Linked DNA regions of Microbaculum marinisediminis. The protein of the gene in region 1 interacts with the protein of each later gene in a pairwise test. Links are inferred from orthologs where the notes say so. Each region holds a gene or a part of one and is shown in the gene's direction. Other genes may lie near its edges.

Evidence for each region.
Region 2: the proteins of MUB46_RS21525 (region 1) and MUB46_RS18330 interact in binary tests that used the Escherichia coli proteins (3 or more experiments, as listed by UniProt). The link is inferred for Microbaculum marinisediminis from one-to-one orthologs.

Annotation. Positions count from the first base shown.
Region 1 is NZ_JALIDZ010000012.1:118,991-126,863, reverse strand. Bases 2,395-5,367 are described here. They hold MUB46_RS21525 (cysteine desulfurase family protein), read left to right. Parts: upstream 2,395-3,290; coding sequence 3,291-4,445; downstream 4,446-5,367. Other genes in these bases: sufB (Fe-S cluster assembly protein SufB), read left to right, coding at 4,489-5,367; MUB46_RS21530 (alpha/beta hydrolase), read right to left, coding at 2,395-3,005. Also shown: MUB46_RS21540 (hypothetical protein), read right to left, coding at 156-446; MUB46_RS21535 (carboxyl transferase domain-containing protein), read left to right, coding at 612-2,219; more of MUB46_RS21530, read right to left, coding at 2,340-2,394; more of sufB, read left to right, coding at 5,368-5,958; Fe-S cluster assembly ATPase SufC, read left to right, coding at 6,110-6,862; Fe-S cluster assembly protein SufD, read left to right, coding at 6,886-7,873. UniProt on the Escherichia coli protein: Master enzyme that delivers sulfur to a number of partners involved in Fe-S cluster assembly, tRNA modification or cofactor biosynthesis. Catalyzes the removal of elemental sulfur from cysteine to produce alanine.
Region 2 is NZ_JALIDZ010000009.1:10,174-15,327, reverse strand. Bases 2,450-5,154 are described here. They hold MUB46_RS18330 (sulfurtransferase TusA family protein), read left to right. Parts: upstream 2,450-3,540; coding sequence 3,541-3,768; downstream 3,769-5,154. Other genes in these bases: MUB46_RS18315 (NAD(P)/FAD-dependent oxidoreductase), read left to right, coding at 4,518-5,154; MUB46_RS18320 (sulfurtransferase TusA family protein), read left to right, coding at 4,215-4,445; MUB46_RS18325 (hypothetical protein), read left to right, coding at 3,797-4,192; dsrE2 (sulfur carrier protein DsrE2), read left to right, coding at 2,989-3,501; MUB46_RS18340 (biotin/lipoyl attachment domain-containing protein), read left to right, coding at 2,475-2,912. Also shown: MUB46_RS18360 (hypothetical protein), read left to right, coding at 1-305; MUB46_RS18355 (4Fe-4S dicluster domain-containing protein), read left to right, coding at 316-1,062; MUB46_RS18350 (CoB--CoM heterodisulfide reductase iron-sulfur subunit B family protein), read left to right, coding at 1,062-1,985; more of MUB46_RS18345, read left to right, coding at 2,018-2,449. UniProt on the Escherichia coli protein: Sulfur carrier protein involved in sulfur trafficking in the cell. Part of a sulfur-relay system required for 2-thiolation during synthesis of 2-thiouridine of the modified wobble base 5-methylaminomethyl-2-thiouridine (mnm(5)s(2)U) in tRNA.

The DNA of each region.
Region 1 (7,873 bases):
TCCCGGGCGGCCTGGTCCGGACCTTCAGTCCTCAGGAGTGCGTCCCGAGGCGCCCGCCTCAAGTCCAGACGGGAGCCCCGGGGCTCGGCATTCGGCACGTCGTCGGGGATATGCCGCGAACGCGGCCCCGACCATGGTCCTTGATGCGGTCGGCCTCAGCCGGCGGCGTCGTTCTTGGTCTTCTTTCCGGACTTCTTTTTCTTCTTTTTCTTCTTTTCCGGATTGTCGGCAGTCTGCTTCTTGGCCTGCTTTTTCTCGGTCTCGGCCTTCGTCTCGGTCTCGGCCTTGGCCTTCTTCTTGTCGGTGGCGAGGATCACGGCGCTGGCCGCCTGATCGAGGACCGGGGTCGGGGTGAGCGGTATGCCGCTTTTCGCTGCCGCAGGACCGGCCAGGGCGGCGACTAGGACGGCGAGAGGGGCAATCACCTTGGCTTTTCTGGCGATCACTTCAGAGCTCCTGTTGGACGGAAACAATGCCGGGAGCGTTGCGCGCAACTCGCGGCGGAATCAAGGCAATAGCGACTGACGGAGAACTTATTTTTTCGCGAAGCTGCCCGCTCCCTTGCCGCGTACGGGGGCATGGTCTAACGCTTGGCCCCGGGAGGATCGTCAATGCCGCGTCTGCAGTCTCAAATCAGCACGACATCCGAGGACTTCCAGCGCAATGCCGACGCGATGGCCGCGCTCGTCGCCGACCTCGAGGCGAAGCGTGCCGCCGCGGCGCGCGGCGGTCCCGACCGGGCGCGCGAACGCCACCTGAGCCGCGGCAAGCTGTTGCCGCGCGATCGCGTGACGCGGCTGCTCGATCCCGGCGCGCCGTTCCTCGAACTGTCGCCGCTCGCCGCCCACGGCATGTATGACGACGACATCCATGCCGCCGGCGTCATCACCGGCATCGGCCGTGTCGAGGGGCGCGAGTGCGTCATCGTCTGCAACGACGCGACGATCAAGGGCGGCACCTACTATCCGATGACGGTGAAGAAGCATCTGCGCGCCCAGGAAGTGGCGATGCAGAACAACCTGCCGTGCCTGTATCTGGTCGATTCCGGCGGCGCCAACCTGCCCAACCACACCGACGTGTTCCCCGACCGCGAGCATTTCGGCCGGATCTTCTACAACCAGGCCACCATGTCGGCGGCCGGCATTCCGCAGATCGCCGTGGTCATGGGCTCGTGCACGGCGGGCGGCGCCTACATGCCGGCGATGTCGGACGAGACCATCATCGTGCGCAAGCAGGGCACGATCTTCCTCGCCGGCCCGCCGCTGGTGAAGGCGGCGACGGGCGAGGTGGTTTCGGCGGAGGATCTCGGTGGTGCAGACGTGCACGCGCGCCTGTCCGGCGTGGCCGACCATTACGCGCTGGACGACGACCATGCCCTGAAACTGGCCAGGCGAATCGTCGCGAACATGAATCGGCGCAAGGACATAGACCTGGATCTTCAGGAACCGATTCAGCCCGCCTACGATCCCGGCGAACTCGACGGCGTGGTGCCGGCGGCGCTGAGCCAGCAGTACGACATCCGCGAGGTGATCGCCCGGCTGGTCGACGGCTCGGAGTTCGACGAGTTCAAGAAGCTCTACGGCACGACGCTGGTGACGGGCTTTGCGCGGATTTCGGGCATGCCGGTCGGCATTCTGGCCAATAACGGCATTCTGTTCTCCGAATCATCGCTGAAAGGCGCGCATTTTATCGAATTGTGCTGCCAGCGGCGCATTCCGATCCTGTTCCTGCAGAACATCACCGGCTTCATGGTCGGGCGCGACTACGAGGCCGGCGGCATCGCCAAGGACGGGGCCAAGCTGGTTACGGCGGTCGCTTGTGCCCAGGTGCCGAAGATCACGGTGATCGTCGGCGGCTCGTTCGGCGCCGGCAACTACGGCATGTGCGGGCGCGCCTACGGGCCGCGGTTTCTGTTCATGTGGCCGAACGCGCGCATCTCGGTGATGGGCGGCGAGCAGGCCGCCTCGGTGCTGGCGACGGTCAGGCGCGACAATATCGAGGCCGACGGCGGGCAGTGGAGCGCGGACGAGGAAGAGGCGTTCAAAGCGCCGATCCGCGACCGCTACGAGGCCGAGGGGCATCCGTATTTCGCCAGCGCCCGGCTCTGGGACGACGGCATCATCACCCCGCGCGAAACGCGCCGCGTGCTGTCGCTGGCGCTGTCGGCCACGCTCAACGCGCCGGTGCCGGAGACGAAGTTCGGCGTGTTCCGGATGTAAGGTTCCGGATTTGTGGCGGGGGGCTCCGGAAACGAAATTGCCGGGACGAGCCCGGCAATGACGTAGAGACGGAATGTGGGATGCCCGGGCGCGGCCCGGGCATCGCGAGCGTGCCGGCCCTCAGGCCGCGTCCTCTTCCGACGCGGCGGCTTCGAGCCGCTTGTCGACATAGGTGCCGCAGACGTCGATCAGCTCGTCGACCTTGTCCTCGAAGAAGTGGTTGGCGCCGTCGATGATCTGCTGGTCGATGACGATGCCCTTCTGGGTCTTCAGCTTGTCGATCAGCGACTGCATGTCGTTGGGCGTCACGACCCGGTCGGCGGCGCCGTGGACGATCAGGCCGGACGACGGGCAGGGGGCCAGGAACGAGAAATCGTAGAGATTCGGCTGCGGCGCGACCGAGATGAAGCCTTCGACCTCGGGGCGGCGCATCAGCAGCTGCATGCCGATCCAGGCGCCGAAGGAGAATCCGGCGATCCAGCAGGCGCGCGCGTCCGGGTTGAAGCTCTGCACCCAGTCGAGCGCGGCGGCGGCGTCTGACAGCTCGCCGAGGCCGTGGTCGAAGCTGCCCTGGCTGCGCCCGACACCGCGGAAGTTGAACCGGAGTACCGCGAAACCGCGCTCGGCGAACATGTAGTACATCTGGTAGGCGACCTGATTGTTCATCGTGCCGCCGAACTGCGGGTGCGGATGGAGAATCAGCGCGATCCGCGAGCTCTTGGTCTTCGGCGGATGATAGCGTCCTTCCAGGCGGCCTGCGGGCCCGGTGAAGATGACTTCCGGCATTGAACGCGATGTCCTCTTTTTATGGTTGGCAGGACGCGGGTGGCTGGCGGCTCGGTTTATCCGCTCGCGCGCTTTCGACGGTCGTCGGCGCGCTGGCGTTTCCTTGACACCTACCCGACACCCTCCTACAAACTCTTTAGAAGTTTTCGAAACTGTGCTTCACCGGATCGCGGCTCGACGCTGCGAGCGTGTGGCCTGTCCGGAAGCTCCGACACACACCACATATCTTGTGTGGAATGCAAGAGTTCAAGGCACCGAGGCGGTGCCGAAGGTTGAGAGGACGGCATGGTGGGGGCGAACGTCGCCTACCTGGACCATAACGCGACGGCGCCGGTCCGCCCCGAAGTGATCGAGGCGGTGACCGAAGCCTTACGCGTGACCGGCAACCCGTCGTCCGTGCATTCGGCGGGCCGTGCCGCCCGCAAGCTTGTCGAGGACGCGCGCCGCGAGGTGGCCGCGCTCGTCGGCGCGGAGCCGGCAGATGTCACCCTCACCAGCGGTGGCACCGAGGCCAACGCGCTGGCGCTGGCGCGGCGCAAAGACGGCGAGATCCTGCTCGCCTCGGCGATCGAGCACCCGTCCGTGCTCGGCGGCGGGCGATTCCCGGCCGCCTCCGTCGAAACGCTTCCGGTGACGCCGGCCGGCGTGGTCGATCTCGCGTGGCTGGAGAAGCGGCTTTCCGCCGCGCCCGTCCCGGCGATCGTCTCTGTTATGCTCGCCAACAGCGAGACCGGCGCGATCCAGCCGGTGCGCGAGGTTGCGCGGCTGGCGCGGGACGCAGGCACGCTGGTTCACTGCGATGCCGTCCAGGCGGCGGGTCGGCTGGAGATCGATATCGCCATGCTGGGCGTCGACTACCTGACCCTGTCTGCCCACAAGATCGGCGGCCCCCAGGGCGCCGGCGCGCTGGTGCGCCGCGACAAGACCGTCGCGATCACGCCGCTCTATCGCGGCGGCGGCCAGGAGCGGTCGCAGCGTCCGGGCACCGAGGCGGTGGCCGTGATCGCCGGATTCGGCGTCGCGGCGCGGCTGGCGGCCGGCGAAATCGAAAAAAGTGGCGAAATCGCGGGGCTGAGGGACTGGTTCGAGTCGGCGCTACGCACTATCTCGCCGGGTGCGGTGGTCTTCGCCGGTGAAACGGCGCGGCTCGCCAATACCAGTTGCTTTGCGGTGGAAGGGATTTCGGCGGAAACCGCCATGATCTCGCTCGATCTCGATGGCGTGTGCGTCAGTTCGGGGTCGGCCTGCTCGTCGGGCAAGGTCGGCGCCTCGCATGTGCTCTCGGCAATGGGTGTCTCGCCGGACCTTGCCTCCGGCGCGATCCGGGTCAGCCTCGGCTGGTCGAGCGAAAAGAGTGACGTGGAAAGCTTCATCAAGGCCTGGCGGCGCGTACAGGACAAGCGCGACCGCCGTCGGCAGGAGGTGATTGAAGCGGCATAAGCGAAACCCGTGGTCCTTGAAACCGCGAGTGAAGGAGCAATTGATGCCTGCAGTGCGCGAAACGATCGAGCATGTCAGCGAGATCGACGTCGACAAGTACAAGTATGGGTTCTTCACCGACATCGAGACGGAGAAGGCGCCCAAGGGCCTGAACGAGGACATCGTCCGGTTCATCTCGGCCAAGAAGGAAGAGCCCGAGTGGATGCTCGAGTGGCGGCTCGACGCCTACAGGCGTTGGCGTACCATGACCGAGCCGACCTGGGCCAAGGTCGAATACCCGAAGATCGACTTCGAGGATCTCTACTACTATGCCGCGCCGAAGACCACGCCGGGGCCGAAGAGCCTCGACGAGGTCGATCCGGAGCTGCTCGCCACCTATGAGAAGCTGGGCATTCCGCTGAAGGAGCAGGAGGTTCTGGCCGGCGTCGAGGGCGCCAGGGTGGCCGTCGACGCGGTGTTCGATTCGGTCTCGGTGGTGACCACCTTCCGCGAGGAACTGGCCAAGCACGGCATCATCTTCTGCTCGATCTCGGAAGCGATCCGCGAGCATCCCGACCTCGTGCGCAAGTACCTGGGCTCGGTGGTGCCGACCAGCGACAACTTCTATGCCACGCTGAACTCCGCGGTATTCTCGGACGGGTCGTTCGTCTACGTGCCGCCGGGCGTGCGCTGCCCGATGGAGCTGTCGACCTATTTCCGCATCAACGAGCGCAACACCGGCCAGTTCGAGCGCACGCTGCTGATCGCCGACAAGGGCGCCTATGTCAGCTATCTCGAAGGCTGCACGGCGCCGATGCGCGACGAGAACCAGCTCCATGCCGCCGTGGTCGAGCTGGTGGCGCTGGACGATGCCGAGATCAAGTACTCGACGGTGCAGAACTGGTATCCGGGCGACAAGAACGGCAAGGGCGGCATCTACAACTTCGTCACCAAGCGTGGCGACTGCCGCGGCCGGAACTCCAAGATCTCCTGGACGCAGGTCGAGACCGGCTCGGCCATCACCTGGAAGTATCCGAGCTGCATCCTGCGCGGCGACAACTCGCGCGGCGAGTTCTACTCGATCGCGGTGTCGAACGGCTATCAGCAGGTCGATTCCGGCACCAAGATGATCCATCTCGGCAAGAACACGTCGAGCCGCATCATCTCCAAGGGCATCGCCGCGGGTCACTCGCAGAACACCTATCGCGGCCTCGTCTCGGCGCACGCCAAGGCGACCGGCGCGCGGAACTTCACCCAGTGCGACTCGCTGCTGATCGGCAACCGCTGCGGCGCGCATACCGTGCCGTATATCGAGGCGAAGAATTCCCAGGCCGTCTTCGAGCACGAGGCGACCACCTCGAAGATCTCCGACGACCAGATGTTCTACTGCATGCAGCGCGGCCTGTCGGAGGAGGAAGCGGTGGCACTGATCGTCAACGGCTTCGTCCGCGACGTGCTGCAGCACCTGCCGATGGAGTTCATGGTCGAGTCCCAGAAGCTGATCGGCATCAGCCTCGAGGGCAGCGTGGGCTGAGGCGGGCACGAGGACGGATCGATGATCCATCGCATCCGGCACGCCCATACGCCGCCCGCGCGCAGCACTACGAGAGACGCGAAAGCCGCCGCTACGGAACCGCACCGAAACGCGACACCGTTATTCGATACGCAAACTGTTGGAACCCGATATGCTTGAGATCAAGAACCTGCACGTGAAGATCGCCGACGAAGACACGGAGATCCTGCGCGGACTCGATCTGACCGTGAACGCAGGCGAAGTGCACGCCATCATGGGCCCGAACGGATCGGGCAAGTCGACGCTGTCCTACGTGCTCGCCGGCAAGGACGACTACGAGATCACCGACGGCCAGATCCTGTTCATGGGGCAGGACCTCACCGAGATGGAGCCTGACGAGCGCGCCGCCGCCGGCCTGTTCCTTGCCTTCCAGTACCCGGTCGAGATCCCGGGCGTCGCCTTCATGACGTTCCTGAAGACCGCGCTCAACGCGCAGCGCAAGGCGCGCGGCGAGGGCGAACTGTCGACGCCGGACTTCATGCGCGTGGTGCGCGAGAAGGCGGGCCAGCTGAACGTCAGCCAGGAGATGCTGAAGCGGCCGGTGAACGTCGGCTTCTCCGGCGGCGAGAAGAAGCGCAGCGAGATCCTGCAGATGTCGCTTCTGGAGCCGAAGCTGTGCGTGCTCGACGAGACCGACTCCGGTCTCGACATCGACGCGCTACGCGTCGTCTCCGAGGGCGTGAATTCGCTGCGCTCGCCCGAGCGCGCGATGGTCGTCATCACCCACTATCAGCGCCTGCTCGACCACATCGTCCCGGACGTGGTGCATGTCATGTCGGCGGGCCGGATCGTGAAGACCGGCGGCAAGGAACTGGCGCTCGAGCTCGAGAAGTCCGGATACGCGGCCTTCACGGAAGCCGCGTGAGCCGGATGGCGGGAGATACAACCATGAACGTCGAGGTCCGCAACAAGCAGACGGCCGCCGAACAGGCGGCGAGCGAGCAGTTCGCCGCCGTTGCCGCGATGCTGCCGGGCACGGAAGCCGTCGCGGCCGTTCGCAAGCAGGCGATCGCGCGCTTTGCCGCGAGTGGCCTGCCGCATCGGCGCATCGAGGAGTGGAAATACACCGACCTGCGCGCCGCGCTGCGCGAACTGCCGCCGCCGGCAACCGCATCGGACGCGCCGATCGGGGCCGACACGCTGGGCGAACTGGATGCCTGGCGGATCGTGATCGTCGACGGCGGCGAGCCGCGGCTGCCGAAGGAGCTGGCCGATCAGGGCGTGACGGTCTCCCGTCTCAGCGAGACGCTTGCCGCCGGCACGCTCGAAGGCGAATGGCCGGAGGGCACCGAGTCGGCGATCTTCGACCTGAACACCGCCTTCGTTTCCACCGGCGTGGGGATCCGCGTCCCGGAAAACGTGCATATCGACAAGCCGATCCAGATCGCCTGCGTCACGACCGTGCCGACGGCGGCGTCGGTCTACCTGCGCAATCGCGTCGACGTCGGCGCCGGCGGATCCGTGACCGTCGTCGAGACCTTCGAGGGCCCGGACGGGATCGGCTATCTCGTGAACTCGGCGACGCGCCTGTCGGCCGAGCGCGACGCGGCGCTGACCTGGGTGAAGGTGCAGCACGACGGCGACAAGGCGATGCATTTCTCCACCGTCGCCGCCGACGTGAGCCAGGGCAGCAAGCTGACCATTGCGCCGTTCACCACCGGCGCGGCGCTGTCGCGCAACCAGTTCGCGATCGCCTTCACCGGCGAGCACGCGGAGGTGAACCTGGCCGGCGTCCAGCTTCTTGGCGACCGTCAGCATGGCGACACGACGCTGTTCGTCGACCATGCCCTGCCGGACGGGGCGAGCCGCGAGCTCTTCAAGTCGGTGCTCGACGAGCAGGCGCGCGGCGTGTTCCAGGGCAAGATCCTGGTGCGCC
Region 2 (5,154 bases), on another replicon or contig:
ATTTCGCCACGTTCCGGGTGCTGCGCGAGGAGCTGGAAGGCTTCCTGCACGACAACGGCGTGTTCCGCGAGCTGCCGTTCTACATGGACCTGCTCTGCGCACACGTCTACGCGGACTACATAAACGATAAGGGCAGTCAGTTTCTGCGGGCCGATTTCTGCGGCACCGCCAAGACGGATGCCATGGCGCACACGCGCCGCCTGCTCGGCCTCGACGCGGTCGATACCGAGTCCGGCCGCACCCGCCTGAAACTGATCGACGGCGAAGCCTACGTGCTGGGCGAGCCGCGCCGGCTGACAAGCTGAGGAAACGCTAATGCCGATCCATGAGAAATCACTGATCAGGCCGGAAAATCTGGTCACCCACGAACATCTGGAGCTCGACGGCATCGATGTCTCCGGTCACTGGTCGACCTTCATCGAAAGCCGTGAGATCACCGATTACAACGAGGCGCTGCAGGACGAGATCGCCGCGCTTCCCGGCGGCGAATTCATCCATCGTTGCTGGCAATGCGGCTCGTGCACCAACGCCTGCACCGTCAACGCCCTCAACCCGGACTTCAACCCGCGCTACTGGATCTACCTGATCCGCATGGGGTTCGAGGACGAGCTGGTGCGCGACAAGGACATCATCTGGCAGTGCGTGTCCTGCAACAAATGCACCTATGCCTGCCCCCGCGACGTCTTCCCGGAAGGGGTCATGAAAGCGACCTCGCACTGGCTGGAGCTCAAGGGCTACACCCCGAAGTCGCCGGCGATGGTGTTCGACGAGGAGTTTTCGTCGCAGGTCTTCGCCACCGGCAAGATCGAGGACGGCAAGGTGCTGCGGCGGTTCTTCGCGCGCACCGGGCAGTCCCTGTTCCAGGACTGGCTTATCGCCTTGGTCCGCGGCCTGCTGACGCAGTTGCCGGTCAGCCTGCTGATGAAGATGGGCCTCGCCTCGGTGTTCCATCCGCGCACCCGCAACTGGGACGCGGCGAGCGCAGCGATCGCCGAATATGTCACCGAGCGCAAGGAAGCCGACCGGCGCGCACTCGGTCTCGATACTCAGGGAGCGGAATGATGACTGGCAAGCACAAGAAGGTCGCCTATTACCCGGGCTGCGCGCTTGAGGGCACCGGCCACGCCTACAACCGCTCCACCAAGGCGGTCGGCAAGGCCCTGGACCTCGATCTGGTCGAGCTGAAGAACTGGAACTGTTGCGGCGCGATGGAGGTCAAGAACATCGATCCCAAGCTGCAGACCTATCTGTCGGCGCGCAATCTCACGATCGCCGAGGATATGGGCTTCGACACGGTGATGGCGCCCTGCAACGGCTGCTATCACAACCTCAAGAAGGCCGAGTACGACCTGGCGAACGACGAAGGCTCGCGCGAGGTGACTGAGCGCCTTTCCTCGAAAGCGGGCCACAAGACCTACGAGGCCGGCAAGGTCGAGACGATCCACGCCCTCGACTGGATCAAGGACTCGATTGGCGAAGAGGGCATCAAGGCGCGGGTGAAGAACTCGCTGAAAGGCCTGAAGGTCGCCAACTACTACGGCTGCATGTACACGCGCCCCAGGCACATCTTCCCCGAGAAGGACAAGGGGCCGGGCTCGGAATCGACGCTGCAGCCGCATTTCATGGACGACATTCTCGCCGCCGCTGGCGCCGAGAACGTCGACTATCCGCTGAAGACGGCCTGCTGCGGCGGCGCGCACACGCTATCGGATTCCGACACCTCGACAAAGCTCGTGCTCAACCTGCTGACCACGGCCGAGGCATGCGGCGCCGACGTGATCGCCACCGAGTGCCCGACCTGCCATACGGGCCTGGAGATGCATCAGGTCCGCGCCGAGAAGGTGCTCGGCCGCAAGACCAGCGTGAAGATCCTCTACTTCACCCAGCTCCTGGGCATCGCGCTGGGGCTGTCCCAGCGTCAGGTCGGCGTGCAGGAGAATTTCTCCGACGCAACCGACCTGTTGCACGAGAAGGGGCTCGTGTGATGGGACACGCCGCCCTGCCGACCTTTGACGCCATGTCGGAGCGCATCGATTGGTTCCTCGATGCGCCGGACGGGATATTGGCCGCCGACGCGCCCGAACTCGCCGACGAGCTGTTGGCGATCGGCGAAGCGGTTCTCGAACGCTGGCTGGTGGCGCACGACCGCGAGCCGACCGACGCGCAGGTCGAGGGCTTCCGCCTCTTGGCGCTGCACCGTCAGGCGGCAAAGGGCGATCCGAGCTTCAACGCCTGCCGGGAGTCCTGCCGCGAACTCGTCTATCACCGCAATCTCGTAAAGGACGATCCCTCCGCCGAGGATGTCGTTCGAAATCTGCGTTTCGGTGCTATGGTGGCGCGTCATCTGATATTATTTATTGGCGGTAAGCTGGAAAATTCCGGGCTCGGCGAGTTCTGCTGCTCGTCGCGGCCGTTGCGCCAAGATGAAACGGCGCAAGGCAGCGCCCGGCACTTATGAACTCAAGGAGCGACTAATGGCTACTGTACGCGGCTGCGATCTCCCCGACGATCTTCTCTACGACGTCGACAACAACATCTGGTACCGCGACAATGGCGACGGCACGCTGACGCTCGGCATGACCGCCGTCGCCTCGGCGATGGCCGGCGAGCTCGTCGCCTTCACGCCCAAGAAGGCGGGCCGCACGGTGAAGGCCGGCAAGTCCTGCGCCACCATCGAGTCGGGCAAGTGGGTCGGCCCCGCCAAGATCGCCTTCGATGCGGATGTGATCGAGGTCAATGAAGATCTCAGCTCCAACCCCAAGATGGCCAATGCCGATCCCTACGGCGGCGGCTGGCTGGTGAAGGTGAAGCCCGCCGAACCGGGCGCAGCCGACGGTCTGACGCCGGGAAGCGCGGTCGAGGGCCCCTACGAAGCGAAGATGGCGGCCGACGAGTTCGCCGGTTGCGCCTAGACCTTAGGATCCGGCCGGGCAGGGGATGGTCTCCGGGCCCGGTTCGTGAGGCGAAAACAGACAGGAGGACGGCATCGTGAGCACGCAAACCGCAGGTGCCGATTTGGCAAATAACAAGAGCATGTCGATCATCGTGACCAAAGGGTCGCTCGACTGGGCCTACCCTCCGTTCATTCTGGGGACGACGGCCGCGGCGATGGGCCTGAATGTGACGATGTTCTTCACCTTCTACGGCCTCGCCCTTCTGAAGAAGAAGCTAAACCTCGGCGTGACGCCGCTGGGCAATCCCGCGATGGAAATGCCGATGATGGGCATGCATATCGGGATGCCGAACATCGCCTCGGCCATTCCCGGTGTCGACTCGGCGGCGACGGTGATGATGAAGAATCTTATCAAGAAGAAGGGCGTCGCCTCGATCGAGGAACTGCGCGAGATGGCCATTGAGGCCGACGTCAACATGATCGCCTGTCAGATGACCATGGATCTGTTCGAGTACACCAAGGACGACATGATCGAAGGTCCGGTTCTCGGTGGCGCCGCCACCTATATCGAGACGGCGACCAAGAGCGATATCAACCTGTTCATCTGAACGACAACAAATTCACAGTAGTATCGGAGAAGAACCCCCATGGCCGACCAGGTACTCGACGTCAAAGGTCTGAACTGCCCGCTGCCCATTCTGCGCGCCAAGAAGACGCTCAAGGACATGCCCGCGGGCGCGACCCTCGAAGTCATCGCGACCGATCCCGGCGCGGTGAAGGACTTCGAAGCCTTCTGCCGCACGACCGGCAACGAGCTCTTGGAGTCCAAGGAAGAGGGCGGCAGCTTCACCTTCGTCATCAAGCACACCGCCTGATTTCGGCGGCGGGACAGGGAGCAGGTCGATGACGCAACCGCTATACATCCTGCTTTGCTCCGGCGAGCACGAGAAGGTGCAGATGGCTGCGATGATGGCGTCCGTCGGAGCCGTTTCCGAGCGTCCCGTCGAGGTGTTCGTCTCCATGAACGCCATGTTCGCCTTCGAGAAGGGCGCGGACCCCGACAAGCGCTACCAGGGCGGTGCGTTCTCCGCGCTTCTGAAGGAAAAGAAGGCGCCTGACGCCGTCATGCTGTTTCAGCAGGGCAAGGATCTCGGCGATTTGAAGATGTGGGCCTGTTCCATGGCGCTCGACGTCAAGGGATGGGAGCTGGACCGGCTCGAGGACGGCCTGTTCGACGGCGCGCTCGGCCTCACCAAGTTCCTGTCGGACGCCGAAAACGGCCAGTTCATTACGTTGTAAGGAAAGAAGAAGGCTCGTCCGGATGGCTCAGAGAACCAAGATCGACGCGCGCGGCGCCTATTGTCCTGGCCCGCTTATGGAGCTCATCGCGGCGCTGAAGCTGGTCGAGATCGGCGACGAGATCGAGGTCCTGTCGAGCGACAAGGGGTCTGCAGACGACATCCCTGAATGGGTCAACAAGGTGAAGCACGAGATGGTCGGTGTGGACAAGGAGGGCGACCACTGGTCGATCGTCGTGCGTAAGGCCAAGTAAGCTTCGAGACGGCTCCACGGGATCGCGCCATTGTGGCGCGGCGGGAGGGATGCCGATTGGGGAGGGAAAACCATGGCTAAGAAAATACTGATTGTCGGCGGAGGCCTCGCCGGCACGATTGTGGCCAACGGCCTGTGCCGACAGCTTCACGAGGAAATGTCCTCGGGCGCCGTCTCCATCACCATGCTGGGGACGTCCGACACCCACATGTACCAGCCGGGCCTCTTGTACATTCCGTTCGGCCGCATGCGCGAGGCAGAGCTGTTCCGCCCGCAGCGCAAGGTGCTGAACCGCAAGGTCCCCTACCATATCGATCCGGCCAAGCACATCGATGTCGAGAACAAGGCGGTCACGACCGAATCCGGCAAGACCTACGACTACGACTACCTTGTGATCGCGACCGGGTCGCGCATTCGTCCCGACAACATTCCCGGCATGGTCGAGGGCGGCCACTGGTTCTACGATCTCGACGGCGCCCGCAAGCTGCGGGAGGCGCTCGACGACTTCCAGGGCGGCAAGATCGTCCTCAACGTCAACGTGCCGCACAAGTGCCCCGTGGCGCCGCTCGAAGTCACCTTCATGTTGAAGGACTTCCTCGAGTCCAAGGGCGTGCTCGACAACAGCGAGATCACCTACACCTATCCAATCGGCCGGCTGCACACGCTGGAGCCCGTCGCCGCCTGGGCGGTGCCCGAGTTCGAGAAGCACG